Regions from separate parts of the Halioxenophilus aromaticivorans genome, predicted to be linked through region 2. Evidence: predicted binding sites of a transcription regulator. Region 2 holds the regulator's gene; each other region holds the start of a gene.
The links. Region 2 encodes sigma-54, which starts transcription at its own class of promoters, with help from an activator protein. Its sites were predicted from a motif close to GTTGGCACGNNNNTNGNNT; they were not measured.

Region 1 (4,491 bases), 2.0 Mb from region 2:
GGGTAACTTTTTCATCGGCCTTGCTCGCAGTTGCTCGACAAACAGAACCACTTTGTTAAGTAACTCTTCAGATATTTCTGGCAGTTGGGAGGCAATAATACTGGCTTCCTGGTTAGCGGTGGGAAAGGGGATATATAGGTGTAAGCAGCGTCTCTTTAACGCGTCGCTCAGCTCTCGGGTGTTGTTGCTGGTTAAAATCACCACCGGTTCACGGTTGGCTTTTATGGTGCCCAGTTCAGGTATGGTTACTTGGTATTCGCTGAGAAGTTCTAGTAAAAAGGCTTCAAACTCCTGGTCGGCCTTGTCTATTTCATCGATGAGTAGCACCGCAGGGTGATCCATCTGTAAGGCGCTGAGTAATGGCCTCGGCTGCAGGAAGTCTTCAGAATAAAAGACGTCATTGAACGATTGCAACTGGCTGAGCGCCGTCGTTAGGCCCTGGCTGGTGTCTACTATGCCGGCTAGCTGATCTTTTAGAATTTGGGTGTAGAGCAGCTGTTTACCGTATTTCCATTCGTACAGTGCTTTAGATTCGTCTAATCCTTCATAGCATTGTAAGCGTATCAAATCGGTTTTCAGAAGCTGGGCGGTCTTTTTAGCCAGTTCGGTTTTACCCACGCCGGGAGGCCCTTCTACTAATAGTGGCTTGTGCAATTCCATGGCTAAAAACAGGGTTGTGGCGATTGAGCTATCGCTTATATAACCTAGATCTTGTAAGTTGGCCTGTAATTCGGTGGGTGATTGCTGCGGTGTTTTCATAGTCTACTTATTGCTATCTTAGCGGTAGGATCCTAACGACCCAAAGAGAGTGAATACTACCTATTGTATATAAGGAGAGGCAGATGAATCCACTGTCTGAAGAGATGATCGCTTGTCCGTACTGCGGCGAACACATTTCCGTTTTACTGGACAGCTCCGAGGCCTGGCAGGAATATATAGAAGATTGCCAGGTCTGTTGTCGGCCTATCGTATTTCATCTACAGCTTGATGAATCAGGAGAGCCCCTGGTTAATGTGCGCACCGAAGATGATACTTTTTAGATTGATAGGCTTCACCGGTGCATAAGATTCTCTCGCCCATATCTGCACGCGCCTAGCAGCCATTGTGCGCTGCATTCCTTTTGCCTTGCTTGCGTAGCCCTTGCCGCATGCCCCTCGCCACCTGCCCAAGCGCCACTAAATAACCACCGATAAATTTTTGACGCTGGATTCCGCCTTACGATGAATTGCCGTAGGGCGGCAACCGTTATTTGCCGTTAGCCGGTAATCAGCGGCAATGGCTTGCCGTTATAAGTCGGAATAACTCAAAAATTTCCATAAATCGGGCTGAAACCGTGGTTATTTGGCCGTTTTTTGAAGTTGGCATAGCCTTCGCTTAGTGACTAGTAACCATCAAATATTCGACGAGATTTTGTTCGTGGCTATTAATTTTGAAACAGCACTGGGAGTTCACCCAACCGCGCTTAAAGCTCGCACAGAGCGAGCCAGCTTGTTGGCGAATAATTTGGCGAATGCCGAAACTCCTGGATTCAAAGCCCGCGACATGGATTTTCAGCGAGTGTTTGAACAATCACAGTTCGACGGTCCGCAGGGCTTAAACATGAATGTGACATCTCAAAAACACACGCCAGGTGGTGCCGAGGTTGTCGATAATGGCGAGTTGATGTATCGCACGCCCACGCAGCCCTCCATTGATGGCAATACAGTAGAAGAGCATGTGGAGCACGCCCAATATATGGAAAACGCGCTCGCATTTGAGGCCAGCTTTTTGTTTTTGAAAAGTAAGTTCTCCGGGCTTTTATCCGCGATTCGAGGTGAGTAATTATGTCTCTAGCTAAAATATTTGACACCGCCGGTAGCGCCATGAGCGCAAACACCGTGCGCTTAAATACCACCGCCAGTAACCTCGCCAATGCCGAATCCGCGGCATCCAGTATTGATGAAACCTACCGCGCCAGGCACCCGGTATTTTCTGCCATACAACAGCAAGTACAACAGTTGTCCTTCGACACTGTGGGAGACGGAAAAGGTGAGGCGCAGGGCGTTCAGGTGTTGGGTATTGTCGAGTCCGATTCGCCCTTACAAGAGCGCTATGAACCAAATCATCCACTGGCCAACGAAGAAGGCTATGTATTTTATCCCAATGTTAATGCCGTGGAAGAAATGACTAACATGATTTCAGCGTCGAAAGCGTATCAGATGAACGTTGAAGTCATGAACTCCGCTAAATCCATGATGCAGCGCGTGCTGACCTTGGGCCAATAAGCGCCTGACTGTAGCGAGAAGGTTAAATTATGTCCGTTAACAATGTTGATTCAGCACTATCGGCGTACTCAGTACAAAGTCGACAGAAAGAGGCTGACGCCGGTTCCAACAGCGACGAGCTAGGACGTGACGTATTCCTGCAGTTGTTAACAACACAGCTGCAGCACCAAGACCCTTTATCGCCGCAGGAAAATAGTGAGTTTGTGGCCCAGCTGGCGCAGTTTACTCAGGTTGAATCTCTGGATCAGTTGAGCAATTCTTTTGAGGACTTTACCGGTTCATTTTTATCGAACCAGGCATTGCAAGCGTCATCCTTGGTTGGCACCTCTGTGACGGTGCCAACCAACAAGACTTTGCTCGCACCCGAGGGAATTGTCTCCGGCAGTGTGGATGTGCCAGCCAGTACTGGCAACCTTAATATCGATATTTATGACAGCAGTGGTTCGTTGGTAGATACCATTCCTGTTGGAGCACAGCCCGCCGGTGAAATGGTATTTCGTTGGGACGGGGCTTACGCAGAAGTAAACGGTGAGTTAATTGATTGGCAATCCAGCCAAGACAGCATTGAATCGGGTGAATACTCGTTTATTGTTACTGCTGCCTTGGATGGGGAAACCACGCAATTAGACACCGCGCTTAGCGCCAATGTTAACAGTGTTACCGTGGGCAGCGATGGCGAATTAACGTTGAATTTGGCCGGAGTAGGGGCCTTCGATTTCGATGAAGTTATCCAATTCAACTAACGTAATGCTGGAATTATTCACGCCTAGGACAGGTAAGTACGAGGAGCGTTCTCATGCCGTTTAACGTTGCACTCAGTGGCATTCGAGCTGCCGCTATGGATCTCGAAGTAACCGGTAACAACATTTCCAATGCATCCACCATTGGTTTTAAAGAAAGCCGCACGGAATTTGGTGATGTTTACGCCAATTCACTATTTGGCTCTGGCGCCTTCCAGGTAGGTAGTGGTGTACGAGTAACCGACGTCGCCCAGCAGTTTGACCAAGGAAATTTGGCTTACACTGAAAATGAATTGGATTTGGCCATCAGCGGTGAAGGCTTTTTTATCCAAGAAATTGGCGGCGAGCGCAGCTACACGCGGGATGGTACCTTCTCGTTGGATGAAAATGGTTTTGTATTGAGTAACAGTGGTGGCGTGATTCAAGGTTTCGGTGCAGACGAAGATGGCAACATCGTGGGCGTATTGACTGACCTACAAATTTCCACTGAAAATATTGAGCCAATGCAATCCGATACAGTTGACTGGCGTTTGAACTTTGATGCGGAGCAAGAGCCGCCGGTAACCACGGTTTTTGATCCTGCCGATGCAACTTCGTACAACTCCGCTACATCAGTGACAATATACGATTCGCTGGGTGTGAGCCATACTTTAACGCAATACTTTGTGCAAGCGGGTAGTACTGCAGATAGAACCGATTGGCAGGCATACAGCTATATTGACGGTGAAGCGGCTGTTGTCGACGCAGCGGGCGATCCACAATCGAGTTTGATCACTTTTGACTCCACCGGCCAGTTGGTGGCGGTAGATGGTGTTGATGGCAATACCGAAATTATAATACCAGACTGGGCGCCGATTGAGGCGACGGACCCTGAGCGAACCACGCTTACGGTAGATTACATGGGCTCCAGCCAGTACGCATCAGACTTCGGTGTAACCGATGTGACCCAAGACGGATACACCACAGGTCGTATGTCAGGTTTGGAAATTAATGACTCAGGTATTATTTTTGCGCGATTCACCAACGGCCAGGCCCGTGTGATAGGGCAGATTGCTCTGGCGGAATTTACGAACAACAACGGTCTCGAACCTACGGGTACGAACTCTTGGTCTGAGACCTATTCGTCGGGCGAACCTAATATCGGATCGCCCGGCTCGGCGGTGCTGGGTTATATCAACTCCGGCGCCTTGGAAGAATCCAATACCGATTTAACAGAGCAGCTGGTGCAATTAATTATTGCTCAGCGTAATTACCAAGCTAACTCTAAAACCATTGAAACTGCGGATCAAATAACGCAAACCATTATTAATATTTAAGGAATTTTTGCTCCGTAGTAAAAAGAATTGACTGTGCGATTTGGGCGACGAAAGTCGCCTTTTTTTTGCCTGACGTTTGGTGAAAAGTTTAATATTTTCTGCTCGTTAGAATGCTTGGCATTGTTGTTGCTCAATACTGCTTGTGATCGAAAAGTAACAGATTTTTGACGA
Region 2 (4,491 bases):
TGGATGATGGCATCTTTAAGGCCCACATCAACGCTGGTTAAAGGATGCTTGCGTCGCGTTTCGCTGAAGCGTCTGAGCAGAATGTCGTCCCGAGAATCGAGAAAGATCACCTGTACCGATTGGCACTGGCTTTTTAATTGTTGGTACAGTGCTGGGAAATTGGCCAGTTGGCCCAGGTTGCTGCGCGCATCCAGGGTCACCGCACAGCGCAGCTCAGTATCATCGGTGGTATCTACCAAGTGGCTCAGCAGAGCCACGGGCAGGTTGTCTATGCAGGTCATGCCAGCATCCTCGAGCACCCTCAGGGCGCTGCTAATACCGGAGCCAGAGCGACCACTGATGATGACAAGTTGCATGTGGTATCCCCGTTGTTAGTCGGCGCTAATCAATGTTTGGTAGAGTGTTTCGCTATCGTCGCACTGACGAATGCGTTGCATCAAATCGGGGTTGGAGAAGGTCCGCGCGATGGCGGCCAATGTTTGTAGGTGTGAATCGTCAGCTTCTTCAGGTACCAGCAGGGCAAAAATACAGTCCACCGGTGCATCGTCTATGGCATCGAAGTCGAGTTTGTCGCTGAGCTTGAAAAAGGCCCCTAAGGTACCGGAGCAGTTCTCTAAACGGCAGTGGGGTATGGCGATACCTTGGCCTATACCGGTAGAGCCTAATCGCTCACGGGCCATAAGACGGCGGAACAGCTCTTCGGCATCCAATACCGGTAGGTCTTCGGCAATGTGATTGGCTATGGTTTGCAGTGCGCGCTTTTTGCTAACGCCGTCCAAGCCGCATACGACACGGCTTGGAGCTAAAATGGAAGACAGTTTGGTGGTCATCGATGACTACTGATTTTCTCTTTGTGTTTGAGTAGCTGTCGGTCTAATTTGTCGGTTAGGCCGTCAATGGCAGCGTATAGATCTTCGGATTCACAGTTGGCGAAGAAGTCTCTACCGCTCACGTGGATGTTAGCTTCGGCTTTTTGCCGCATTTTTTCAACTGAGAGGGTGACGTTGGTGTTGGTTATCTGGCCGTGGTGTTTATCGAGGCGGGACAGCTTGTTGTTTACATAATCTTTAATTGAGTCGGTTAGTTCGACGTGATGCCCGCTAATAGTGATTTGCATTGCGTTTCCTCTTTGTCGATTTGGCCCTTGCAGATGTTGGGCCGGTTGGTTTTTTGGCGGCTGGGCCGCCTTTGCCACCACGTCGGCGATCCGGCGCGGTGAAAACCTGTTACTTCGCTGTTGTTCTTGATTTTTCTCTGTTGTTATTGTGAGTTTCGTTGGCACTAAAAATTCCAGTTTTTTAGTGCCTGGCAGGGGTAAATTACATCCCTGACTGTTTGCCGTGCTAATTGCTGATATTTACACCAGGCGCTTGCGTTCGTTAGACGCAGCAATGCCCAGAGATTCTCGGTATTTGGCGATGGTACGGCGCGCCACCTGAATACCCTGATCCGATAATAAGTTGGTGATTTTACTGTCGCTGAGCGGTTTTTTCGGGTCTTCCGCGGCAACCAGCTTTTTGATAATGGCGCGGATGGCCGTAGAGGAGCATTCGCCGCCGCCGTCGGTACTGACGTGGCTAGAAAAGAAATATTTCAGCTCAAATATGCCTTGGGGTGTATGCATATACTTTTGTGTAGTGACTCGAGAAATGGTCGATTCGTGCATGCCGACGTCTTCGGCAATATCGTGCAGAACCAATGGCTTCATCGCTTCAGGGCCATGGTCAAGGAAGCCGCGCTGCTTGTCAACGATACAGCTCGCCACTTTCAGCAAAGTTTCGTTACGGCTTTGCAGGCTTTTCAAAAACCAACGTGCCTCTTGCAAGTTGTCTCGAAGGAAGGTGTTGTCGTCGCTGCTATCCGCGCGCTTAACCAAGTTTGCGTAACTGTTGTTAATGCGAATTTTGGGCGCGATCTCTGGGTTCAGCTCTACGCTCCAACGATCGTCCTTTTTGCTGACAAATACATCCGGCACTATATAGGTGGTCTCGCTACTGCCAATCAATTCACCGGGGTGGGGAGTCAATTGCTGAATCAGCAAAATAGCCTGCTTCAATTCAGGCTCTTTCATCCGGCCGCGGCGCATAATTTGTTTATAGTCGCGGTTTCCCAATTGTGCCAGGTGTTCACGTACTACCAGCTTGGCGGAATTCAACGCCGGGGTATCCGCCGGGAACTGATTCAGCTGCACCAAAAGGCATTGGCCCAGGTCTTCACTGCACGAGCCAATAGGGTCAAACAGCTGCAAACGATGCTGTACGGCCAGTACTTCCTCAATGCTCAGGCTATCTTCGTCGTCTAAGTCGGTAGCGCTAGATACCACAGTTTCGGCTTCGGTAGCGGTGTCGCCATCCTCAAACGTTTCACTGTCTGCCGATAGCGCATCCTCTTTATCCGCTTCTGTCGTTTCGGCTTCAGATGGGCTGGATTGGCCGATCAAACCGAGGTAAATCTCTTCAATGGTGGAGGTTAACAAGCCACTGGGCGCCACGGCATCGATAATGTTCATGGCGATGCTGCGATCTTGATCTGACATGGGGGTTAAATTCAGTTGCCAGAGCAGATGCTCTTGCAGTGTCTCCGAGTTGTCAATTTGGCTATCAAAGTAGCTGTCATCGCGCTCTGGGCCGACGCTGCCGGAGCTGGAGGGGCCACTGCCTTGGTAGATATCGTCCCAATTGGTGTCGACGGGTAGGTCGTCGGGGATGTTGTCCTGCCAATCGTCGTTGCTATCGCTGGCGGTTTCTGTGTTGTTGTCGTCGCTTGTGTTTTCCGCAGCAGTGGCTTCAGTGGTGTTGGCGCCTTCTGAGTTGGCTTCGCCGCTGTCTTTGCTGTCACCGTCGCTGCCGGATTGATCTTCACCCTCTGTCATTTCCAACATGGGGTTGGATTCCAGCGCTTCTTGAATTTCTTGCTGTAGGTCGAGCGTGGAAAGCTGCAATAGGCGAATGGCCTGTTGCAGTTGGGGGGTCATGGTGAGCTGTTGACCGAGCTTAAGCTGTAGAGACTGCTTCATAATGCGGCTAATCGATCCGGTGTTGGTACGCCAAATAAAAATCTGGGCAGGGACTTTCCGCTGCCGTCTTGGCAGTGTAGTACCGAAACCGGTGAACGCGCAACAAATTTAAGCAATTTTTATGCCTAAAAATTATGTGTTTTGTGTGAAGAAAATATAAGGAGATTTGGCGGATCAATCCACCGGGAGAAAGGTGCCTGTTAGGCGGCTTTGGGCGCACTAGAAAAGGGCGCTACCCCGGTATAGTCGCGCATAATTGGCCTCGCGTAAAGGGGCAGGGCAATTTGCTTCGTTAAAGGTGAAATTTATCCCCCAGGTAGGTATCACGCACCAATTGGTTGGCCAGTACCTCTTGGGGTTTACCCTCGGCAATGATTTGTCCGCCGCCGACGATATACGCCTTTTCGCAGATATCCAGGGTTTCGCGCACATTGTGGTCGGTGATTAACACGCCGATACCGCGGCTGCGCAGATGTTCAATAATGTTTTTGATATCAGACACCGATATCGGGTCGACCCCTGCAAAGGGCTCGTCCAATAAGATAAAGCGCGGCTCCGCCGCCAGGGCGCGAGCGATTTCTACACGCCGGCGCTCACCACCAGACAGGGCCATGCCCGGGCTGTCTTGCACATGGGTGACGTGGAATTCCTCCAGCAGTTGCTGGCATTTGTCCAGTCGCTGCTGTTTGTTGAGGTCGGCCCGTGTCTCTAAAATCGCCAGGAGATTATCACGTACGCTGAGCTTACGAAAAATCGATGCTTCTTGCGGTAGGTAGCCCAGCCCCTTGCGTGCTCTGCCGTGCATTGGCAGACTCGAAATTTCTTCGTCGTTTAAAAAAACTTGGCCGTTGTCTGCCGGCACCAGCCCCGCGATCATGTAAAAACAGGTGGTTTTACCGGCGCCGTTGGGGCCGAGTAGGCCGACCACTTGGCCGGTGTTTACTTCCAATGAAACGTCTGTCACCACGGGGCGTCCGCGGTAAGCCTTGGCGAGATGTTGTGCGCTGAGTTTGGCCATGAAATCTAGCTGAAGTCGGTTATTTGGGGTCGTTTGGGATAGCGTCGCTGTTGTCGGATTCCGATGTCGGCGGGTTGGTTGTTCGGGCATTGCTAGGTGGAATAATAATATTCACCCGATTGTCACCGCTGGCTTCTGCCATAGACTGATTGATGTCGTAACGAATCAAATCGCTGGTTATGACCGAACCATCCTGATCAATGCTGGCGCGCTCTTTTAAGTTAATGACTTCGTCGCCAACACTGTATTCGATACGGTTGGCTTTGGCGGTTACCTGGCTTTGCTCTGGGTTGGGTATTTGGTGAAGCACAGCCGGCGTGCCCACTGCCAGGATATCGCGTATACCGTTGTCGTTGTAATTGATGGTAATGGTGTCGGCGGCAATGGACAGCGAGCCTTGGCTGAGTAGGGCGTTGCCAACAAATTCCGTCACACCGGTTTTTTCGTTACGAACGGC
Region 3 (4,491 bases), 2.0 Mb from region 2:
AGCCAACCAACTGTTTAATAATGCTTTGGAACCAAGGCTGTTGCCAAATGGGGATTTCGTAGGACTCTACTTCACGGATACCTGTAAACGCGCTGTTTAAAATATTAACGCTGTCCCCCCGAGCCGCGGAAAAACCGATACTGTCGCGCACTAAAATGGTAATGCGTTCCAGCTCTTCCGCGCTCCAGGGCGTGCGAACAATCTCACCGGTTTCTGGGTTAACAGACTTTTTATCATCCACCACCACGGCCACCGACAACCGCTGTAGGCGGCCAATCTGATGTTTGGTGTAACTCACCGTGCGATCCAGCTCGTAATTACGCGTGGCCTGTTTACGAGTATTGGATGGCGGCGCGTTAGCACCACCCTCGCCTTCTGGCGCAGCTTCTTCTGGCGCGGCAGCGGCGCCCGGAGGTTGATTGGTTAATGCTCCTGGAATGCCCGCTACGGTATCTGAACCAATACGTTGTTCATCTAAGGTTTGTTCACTGCGTACAGCGCCCAAATCTGGGTTATAGATTTCATCCGCCTGTTCTACTTCTGTGAAGTCCACATCGGCGCTGACTTCTGCGCGATAATTACCGTCGCCCACGATTGGATTTAAAATACTGTTAATGCGAGTAATTAAATCGCTTTCCATTTTGCGGGTAAAATCACGTTGCCGGGCAGCTTCGGCCAAGGCCAGCATTTCATCACCGGTGGACAACAGGTTGCCCTTTTGGTCCACCACTGTGACATCTTCCAGCATTAATTCTGGGATACTAGAGGCGACTAAATTGGCAATGGCCTTAACTTGTTCTGGCTGTAAATTACGACCAGGAAATAATTCTAAAAACACCGATGCCGAAGGTTTGCGCGCGTTGCGTACAAACGCAGATTGCTTAGGAATGGCCAAGTGCACGCGGGTAGATCGCACACTGTTAATGCTGGTAATGGTGCGAGCCAGTTCCCCTTCAAGGCTGCGTTGGTAACGAGCGCCCTCCATAAATTGGCTGGTTCCCAAGGGCTGCTCTTGATCCAGTAATTCGAAGCCTGAGGAGGATTCGCCGGGAATGCCGGCTTCCGCCAGCTTTAACCGCGCTTTGTGCAGTTGATCAGAAGCGACCAACAGTGCGCTGGTAGAAGGGTCTACTTTAAATTCAATTTCATTGTATTCGAGAATCTGCGCAACTTCGGATGAATCCAGCCGGTCAAGACTTCCGTACAGCGGGCGGTAGTCCTCGGTTTGAGTCCACAAAACTACTGCAAATCCCACGGCGACACTGGCGGCCAAGCCCACCATTAAACCAGCCTGACGAATCAGATTTAAATTATTAAATCCGTCGATTAAATTGTTGCCGCCGGTTTTGCGCTCGCTGGTATCGCTCGCGGCTGCCGACTCATCTAATGCCGCACTTGTTGCCATAATCTAACGTCGATCCACCGGTTATATGGGCATATTCATGATGTCTTGGTAGGCTTCAATCACCTTATTGCGCACCTGGACTGTAGCCTGAAAACCCACTCTGGATTTTTCAGAAGCGATCATTACATCAGTAATGTCTACCGATTCATCGCCGCGCGCGTAGGCCGACGATAACGCAGATGCGTTTTGCTGGAGGCCATTAACGTTATCTATGGCCTTGTTAAACAATTCGCCAAACGCCGGTGTGGTATCTTGAACATTTAAACCAGGGCGGCTAATCCCATCGGCCACATCCAAAGCAGCAGGCGACTGGCTGGGAGCCTGTACCTGGGACTTGATGTCGCGCATGTTCAGCAGTAGCTGGTTAATGTCTGGACGGTTACTGACGTTCACCGGAAATTCCTCTGTGATACCCTGGCGTTATTGGTACGCGGATCTATAAGCAAAGTGCGGTAGATTTGTTTGACGCTTATATGCTGGAGACATTAAAACGTCAGAAAACCGCCACTGCTTATGCTCTTTTATATACAGAGCACAAAATGGGCCAGAGTTTGCCAGCGGCAAGAATGTGCCCTTTAAAAGTTGCCGCGTGGCAAGCCGAGAACTTGCCGCCGGCCGAGGACCGGTTTGCCAAGCCATTAACGTTCGCAGTTATTTCTCAGTAAGGGCGGAGAACTACTTCTAGTGACTACTACTAGTGACTACTTCTAAGTACTACTAGTCACTGTATTGGGAAAATTTTTGATAATAAAAAAGAACGCGTAAAGGCGAAATCGCCACGCCGGGGGCCGGGCTGGCAAAACAAGCCTGCCAGCCGGTTTCAGTGGTTAGCCGTAATTTAACGCTATTACGAATTGGAAGTTAGTCTTCAAAATCGTCTAGATCAAACTCAAACTCTTGAATCTCTCTGCTTAATCTGCGCTCTTCCAAGGCATCTTCCAATCGCCTACGAGCATCAAGCTGTTGATTCTTTTCCGCAAAAGCTTCTACGTCGTCGCCAACCCCCGATGACAAAACGGCATCGGAGTCTATTCCATCATTTGTTAGCTGGTCACGCATAATCCCGTCCTCTACAACTATTTGTTAAGTCGCTTGCAAGAATCACCGCGGCTACAGCTTGGCTGGTGTACCACTAGACAACCCCCCACCAAGACTGAATTGGCCAACGGTCAACATTCGCGAAGTTACCGTTGAAGACCAACGCGGTCAAGCGTATTTTTCGTGTTTGAGGTGACAGGATTGTGACACTAAAACCGTTTATAAACGATCTTCTACCATTAACCCCGCGTCGCGGAATCGGGCAATTTTGTAACGCAGTGTACGCGGGCTAATACCCAGGGCTTCTGCCGCCAGTTTACGGCTGCCTTTTTGTTGGCGGATAGTGCTTACGATCACTTCAAACTCGCGCTGTTTTAAATCCTGGCCTAATAATCCCGAAGCCAGACCAGCGGTTGTATCCAAGCTTTGACTTGCCGGTTCAGTTTCCGGCCGCGGCACCAAAGACGAATTATTGGCACTATTTTCAACGGACACGTGAGTTGTATCGCCGGACAGAATATCCAGCCCAAGATCTTGCTCAGAAATGGTATAGCCTTCCTGCAAAATCAGCGATCGCTGCATAACGTTGTCCAATTCACGCACGTTGCCAGGCCAAGGGTGGCGCACCAGCGCGGCCTGGGCGCTTTCGGTTAAAGTCACACCTGAGCGATGCTGCTTGCGGGCGTGTTTAGTGAGCAGCTGTTGCGCTAGCGGCACAATATCTTCCGGCCGATGGCGCAGTGGTTGCCACTGCAGCGGCAACACACTTAGACGGTAGTACAAATCCTCACGGAATCGGCCTGCCCTCACCTCTTCCAACATGGATCGGTTTGAGGTGGCAATAACACGTACATCTAGGGCAATGGTTTTACGGCCACCTAAACGCTCTACTTCTTTTTCTTGCAGCACCCGCAATAACTTAGCTTGCAAGCCAATGTCCATTTCAGAAATCTCATCCAACAATAAGGTGCCGCCGTTGGCCTGTTCAAACTTGCCCGGTGCCGCACTGTGAGCGCCGGTGTAGGCGCCTTTTTCGTGGCCAAACAGAATGGATTCCAACATCGATTCTGGAATGGCGGCGCAGTTAATGGCGACAAAGGGTTTATCAGCCCGGCTGGAGTTATCGTGTACAAAACGAGCCAGTACTTCTTTACCGGTTCCGGACTCGCCTAGGATTAGCGCCGTGGAATCGCTGCGCGCGACACGCCTGGCCAGTGCCAACAATTCCCGGCTTGAGGGAGCCGCAGCCACCGGCTCATTGGGCGCAGATGAGCAACGACCTGCCGTGAATCGGCACACCAGCTCGGTAAGCACCTGCGGCTCGAAGGGCTTAACCAGATAATCCACCGCCCCGTCCTGGATAGCTCTTACCGACTGATTAATCGTGCCATAGGCAGTCATTAGTAAAACCGGAATGTGTGGGTAATCGCTGCGCATGTGGCCGAGCAATTGATAACCATCCATTACCGGCATATTCACATCCGACACCAACATATGGACATCGCTGCGATGTGCCATCAAAGCTAATGCTTGCTCACCATTGGCCGCCGTTTGTACGCTAAACCCAGCCAGCTCTAGGCTGTCTTTAATCGCCTCTCGGAGGCTGAGGTCGTCCTCGACGAGGACAAGATTGACGTTACGATTATCGTTAATTTCAAACATGTTCAAACCTGTTCCAATAATAGGCAAAAATAGTTATTCGCCAGTGTTGGCCTGACAGGGCAACACTATACGGGCCAGCAGCCCCGGCTGTTGCTGGTCTAGCTGAAGCTGGCCGGCGTGCGCACTCGCCACCGCTCGCACCACGGACAGACCCAACCCGGTGCCCTGGGGTTTGGTGGTAACAAAAGGCTGAGCCAATTTGGCCAACAGCGTATCGCTGATGCCCGGGCCGTAGTCACGCACACTCACGTGGAGTTGATCTTGCTCCACCGACATTGCTATGCGCAGGCGTTTTTCAGTACTGGCAGTTTCGTCGTAGGCCTGAATGGCGTTATTCACCAAATTTAGAATGGCGTTGATCAGGGCATCGCTGTTGCAGCGTAGGT
Region 4 (4,491 bases), 2.0 Mb from region 2:
GTAATCGTCTTGCACAAAGCGTGGGTGCACAGCTTGGGCGTACTCGGCTTGGGAACGATCAAAAAAATGTTGGCGATAGGTGTCAACGGGGGTTTTGGTGTCCACCATGGGGGGATACCAATGGTAGCCGCCGAAGACTTCATCGGCTCCCTGGCCACTTTGTACCACCTTTAAGTGCTTTGATACTTCGTGGGACAGCAAAAAGAAACCCACGTTATCGTAGCTGACCATGGGCTCAGACATGGCTTTGAAGGTTTGTGGCAGGGTTTCTAGCAGCCGGCTAGAAGGCACTCTAATTTGGTGGTGGTCGGTGGCGTAATGTTGGGCAATGATATCGGAATATTTAAATTCGTCGCCGTGCTCACCGCCGGCGGCCTCAAACCCGACTGAAAACGTATGCAAGTCGGTTTGGCCAAGTTCGGCCAGTAATCCCACGATTAAACTGGAGTCCAAACCACCGGAGAGCAGAACACCCACCGGTACGTCAGCAATGGATCGTCTTGCCACCGATGTGCGCAGGGTTGTGAGCAATTCTTCCTGCCAATCGGCTTCGGTTTTTTGGTCGTCGTCACCCATGGGACCCATGGCCAGCGACCAGTACTGGGTATCTTTGCTATCACCGTTGGGTTGAATTTCTCGCACCGTTGCCGGCGGTAATTTGCGAACACCTTTTAGTAGGGTATACGGCGGTGGTACCACTGCGTGCCACTGCATATAGTGGTGTAACGCTATCGGGTCTATGTCGGTGTCTATTCCGCCGCTGGCTAAAATGGCGGGCAGTGAGGAGGCGAAACGCAAGCCGCCATTCACTTCGGCAACGTACAGCGGTTTGATGCCAAAACGGTCTCTGGCTAACACTATTTTGCCGGTGTCCCGATGGTGAATAGCGAAGGCGAACATGCCATTGAAACGTTTCACACAGTCGATACCCCAGGCGTGGTAGGCCTTTAGTATGACTTCGGAATCCCCTGTGGAGAAAAACGAGTAACCCAGGGCTTCCAGTTCTTTGCGCAGGATCTGGTAGTTGTATATGCAACCGTTGAAGGCCAAGGTTAGCCCCAACGCTGGGTCGTGCATGGGTTGTTGGGCGTGGTCGGACAAATCAATAATTTTAAGGCGGCGATGGCCAAAAGCCATGTTTCCCTGTGCAAACACACCTCCTGCATCGGGACCACGCGGCACTAAAGTTTGAGCCATACGCTCTACCGCACTCACCGATGGAGGGTTGTTGGAAAATTGAATTTCGCCGCAAATACCGCACATAGTTTAATCTAAGCCTTGTTTATTGAAATAACGAGTGATCTCGGCGCTGAGTACTGCTTGTAACGCGCCAGGAGCTAGAGCCGGGGGCGGTCTGCAAATATTAAACCGCATCACAATACTAAAACTGTATTACCGCTATGCTCGCGATTATTCGGGCGGAAGCCTATCTGCTCTGGCCTATCTGCTGTGGAATAATGCGCGGCGTTTTGCTCTGCAGTGGGCAGCCTTCTAGTGCAACCTCATTTGGACCTTTGAAAACGCACCGAAGCGTCGTTGCCTTGGTGCTGTGAATATGACTAGGCTGCACGGTATTCTTGCGTTTAATCCCCGAGTACTGTCTTCCCCGGGAAGGCTCGCCCCAAGGCTACCTTGGGTGTGACAGTCAATGCAGCTCTTTCATATTGAATCAGTATGTCAGTGTAACAGATTGGGCATTCCATATCAGGAATCACTTGGCAGGAATTCACCCCAGCGTGGACTTGCTAGCTTTTTAAGCTCTGAATCGCAGGGCAGTTTTGTAAATTTTTCAAAGAACGAAATCCATCTTACAGAGGTGGCTGAGCAAAAGTTGGTTTAGGCGTCAAGTTAGGGGAGAGAGCCAGCAGCGGTGTAATGGGCGAGAGAGAGCCTAGAGAGGGCTGTAAAGAGTGGGTTAGTTAGAAAGAGGGCGATACTTGCGGCGTAAAGATTCACAGTAACCCAATCGGTTAGTCAGGATTCTCCTTACTTGAGTAATGTGTTTGTTGCCACAGCACTTACTTTCGAGAAAGTGTCAACATTATCGATCGTAGATTACGGTTAGGGCAAGGAAAATTCCTCAGCGCAGATCCCATGGCACACTTATCGCTTGTCCACCGGTTTTGATCCCTAGGTTTCGGTCCGCGAGTTTTCGGCGTAAGTGCTAGATCCGGTGATCATACGCAAAAGATTGAGAGGCGGGTGAACAAGCTTGCCAGGAATCAAAGAATTGACCAAAAGTGAAAATCAAACCGTGGCCGCCTGCGCGAAACGCTAAAACTACTGTTATCGCGATAAACGCTATCCAATCGGAATCCGTTCGAGTACAGCCTGAAATAATATGCATGCGATAATTTATTTAGTAAGCAGCGCCCTAGTGGGATTAATCGCTGCGTTGGTCCCCAGTGTTTGGCTACAAATTCCCCTTGTCTGGATCGGTTTATCGCTCTTAGCGGTAGGCATTGCCTATGCACTCAATAAGCCCGGTGTTTTTCGTAAACGCAGTGATGGCACTATACCGCTGTGGTCGCGCTGGGTATTTATCCCTTTCTTACTGGGCGCGGCGGCCTACAACACAATAAGAAAACGCTCCGATAAAGACCCTGCCATCCAGCAAATCGCCAACAGATTGTATGTTGGCGCTCGGGTTTCCGGCAGTGAGCTGTCTTTGTTAGATTCGCAAAACATTGGCGCAATTTTGGATGTGACCGCTGAGTTCGATGCTCTCAATGCGGAGGCTCGCGCAAGCCAAATCGAATATCTAAATATTCCAATCCTTGATCACGCCGTGCCATCGCAAACACAACTGATGAAAGCCCTGCACTGGATTGATCACCAGCAGCGCCAGGGTCACAACGTGTTAGTGCATTGCGCACTGGGGCGTGGCCGCTCGGTGCTCTTGGTGTTGGCGTTTCTGTTGGCGACCAACCCCAAAGAGAATATTCCAGCTGCAATTGATAAAGTGCAAAATATCCGACGTAAAGCACGGCTTAATCGGCGTCAGCTGCGCTACCTGAGAAAGTGCCGAGATGCCGATCAGCTGGTGGTGCGCAGTACCTTGTATGTTATCGCTAACCCAAAGTCCGGCGGCGGAAAGTGGCTCAACCAGGGTCAATATGCTCTGGATCGATTAGGTAAATTTTTTACCGTTAAAGAATGCTTACTTACAGAAAATAAAAGTGCCAAGGATTGGGTGCAGGAGGCAAAGCAAAACCGTATTGGGATAGTGGTTGCCTGTGGCGGCGACGGTACCTTAACGGCCGTGGCGGAACAGTTAATTGGCACCGATATCGTGTTTGGTGTTATACCTTTGGGTACCGCCAATGCGGTGGCCAAAACGTTGTTTGGAGTTTTGGAGGCCAGTATCGACACAGCGTGTGATGCTATTATTGAAGGCCATAGTATTGAAATCGATACCGCCCAATGTAATGGCAAGCCCATGTTGTTAATGGCTGCGATAGGTTTTGAACAACATATGATTGCGCACAGTGAGCAGGTCGATAAAGATGCGCTAGGCCAGTTGGCCTATTTGCAAGGACTGTGGGAAGCGATCAACGAAAACAATCTGCTGGACGTTACCCTAACCCTGGACGACGGCGCCGCGCAAAAAATTGAAACCGCAAGCTTGGTGGTGGCCAACCTCGCACCCTTTACCTCGGTACTGGCCCAGGGGGGTGGCTTGCCGGTGTATAACGATGGCCTATTGGATGTTACCTATTTAAAGCCGGGTTGTGACGTAACCGATAATGCCAAAAAATTATTGGGGCTTGCTGTCTCGGGTTTACGATCCGCCTCCGGCGAGGACGTGATTTCCAATACCGAACAAGTGGTGCACGAGCAGGCCAGTAAAATTGTTATCGCAGTGGGCAATGCAGATGATTACGTTATCGATGGCGAAATCTATAACGATTTGCCCTTGGAGATAAATACTTTTCCCAAGTCACTGCGCATTATCACCACGGCAGACGATTTGTAGTTTACTAAGCGTTTATCGGTTTATCGGTTTATCGGTTTATCGGTTTATCGGTTTATCGGTTTATCGGTTTATCGGTCTATTTGCAGCGTCGGCAGGAAGCCCGGCGGCTTGTAAGCCTGGTGCTGTTGCTCAAAAGCGTAGGCCATGCCAATCAGTTCCCCGTCTTGCCACTGGCTAGCCATTAACACAATACCTACCGGTAAATGGTGATCAAACCCGGCCGGTACGGTGATGGATGGGTAGCCAGACACCGCCGCCGGCGACGAATTACCGTAACCAAAGCTGTCACCAAACACCGGGTCAATTAAAAACGCAGGCGTGTATGCCGGTGCTACCAACGCATCCAGGCCGTGTTCTTGCATTAAAGCATCAATACCGGCGCTGCCGGCGTAGTGACGAGATTTTTCCAGCGCATTGGTGTAATCGCTATGGCTTACGCCCGATGTTTGTTCTGCTTTAATAAAAATGCTCTGGTCAAAATACGCCAACTCTTTGCGGGCGTGCCGTTCATTAAA

Region 1: the regulator sigma-54 is predicted to act here: its motif matches at 1,358-1,376, upstream of flgB (flagellar basal body rod protein FlgB).
Region 3: the regulator sigma-54 is predicted to act here: its motif matches at 2,000-2,018, upstream of fliE (flagellar hook-basal body complex protein FliE).
Region 4: the regulator sigma-54 is predicted to act here: its motif matches at 2,094-2,112, upstream of ACGHM3_RS00880 (diacylglycerol kinase family protein).

The regions. Positions count from the first base shown of each region.
Region 1 covers NZ_AP031496.1:2,162,498-2,166,988, forward strand. The annotation lists gene ACGHM3_RS09385 (MoxR family ATPase) at 1-759, opposite strand, end outside; gene ACGHM3_RS09390 (CPXCG motif-containing cysteine-rich protein) at 843-1,040, shown strand; gene flgB (flagellar basal body rod protein FlgB) at 1,417-1,821, shown strand; gene flgC (flagellar basal body rod protein FlgC) at 1,824-2,264, shown strand; gene ACGHM3_RS09405 (flagellar hook assembly protein FlgD) at 2,294-3,007, shown strand; gene flgE (flagellar hook protein FlgE) at 3,061-4,320, shown strand.
Region 2 covers NZ_AP031496.1:4,183,367-4,187,857, reverse strand. The annotation lists gene rapZ (RNase adapter RapZ) at 1-356, opposite strand, end outside; gene ACGHM3_RS17965 (PTS sugar transporter subunit IIA) at 372-830, opposite strand; gene hpf (ribosome hibernation-promoting factor, HPF/YfiA family) at 827-1,117, opposite strand; gene ACGHM3_RS17955 (RNA polymerase factor sigma-54) at 1,358-3,016, opposite strand; gene lptB (LPS export ABC transporter ATP-binding protein) at 3,309-4,034, opposite strand; gene lptA (lipopolysaccharide transport periplasmic protein LptA) at 4,054-4,491, opposite strand, start outside.
Region 3 covers NZ_AP031496.1:2,205,058-2,209,548, reverse strand. The annotation lists gene fliF (flagellar basal-body MS-ring/collar protein FliF) at 1-1,405, opposite strand, end outside; gene fliE (flagellar hook-basal body complex protein FliE) at 1,427-1,798, opposite strand; gene ACGHM3_RS09575 (PA3496 family putative envelope integrity protein) at 2,267-2,464, opposite strand; gene ACGHM3_RS09570 (sigma-54 dependent transcriptional regulator) at 2,663-4,105, opposite strand; gene ACGHM3_RS09565 (ATP-binding protein) at 4,139-4,491, opposite strand, start outside.
Region 4 covers NZ_AP031496.1:194,416-198,906, forward strand. The annotation lists gene ACGHM3_RS00875 (N-acetylglutaminylglutamine amidotransferase) at 1-1,263, opposite strand, end outside; gene ACGHM3_RS00880 (diacylglycerol kinase family protein) at 2,342-3,976, shown strand; gene ACGHM3_RS00885 (amidase) at 4,045-4,491, opposite strand, start outside.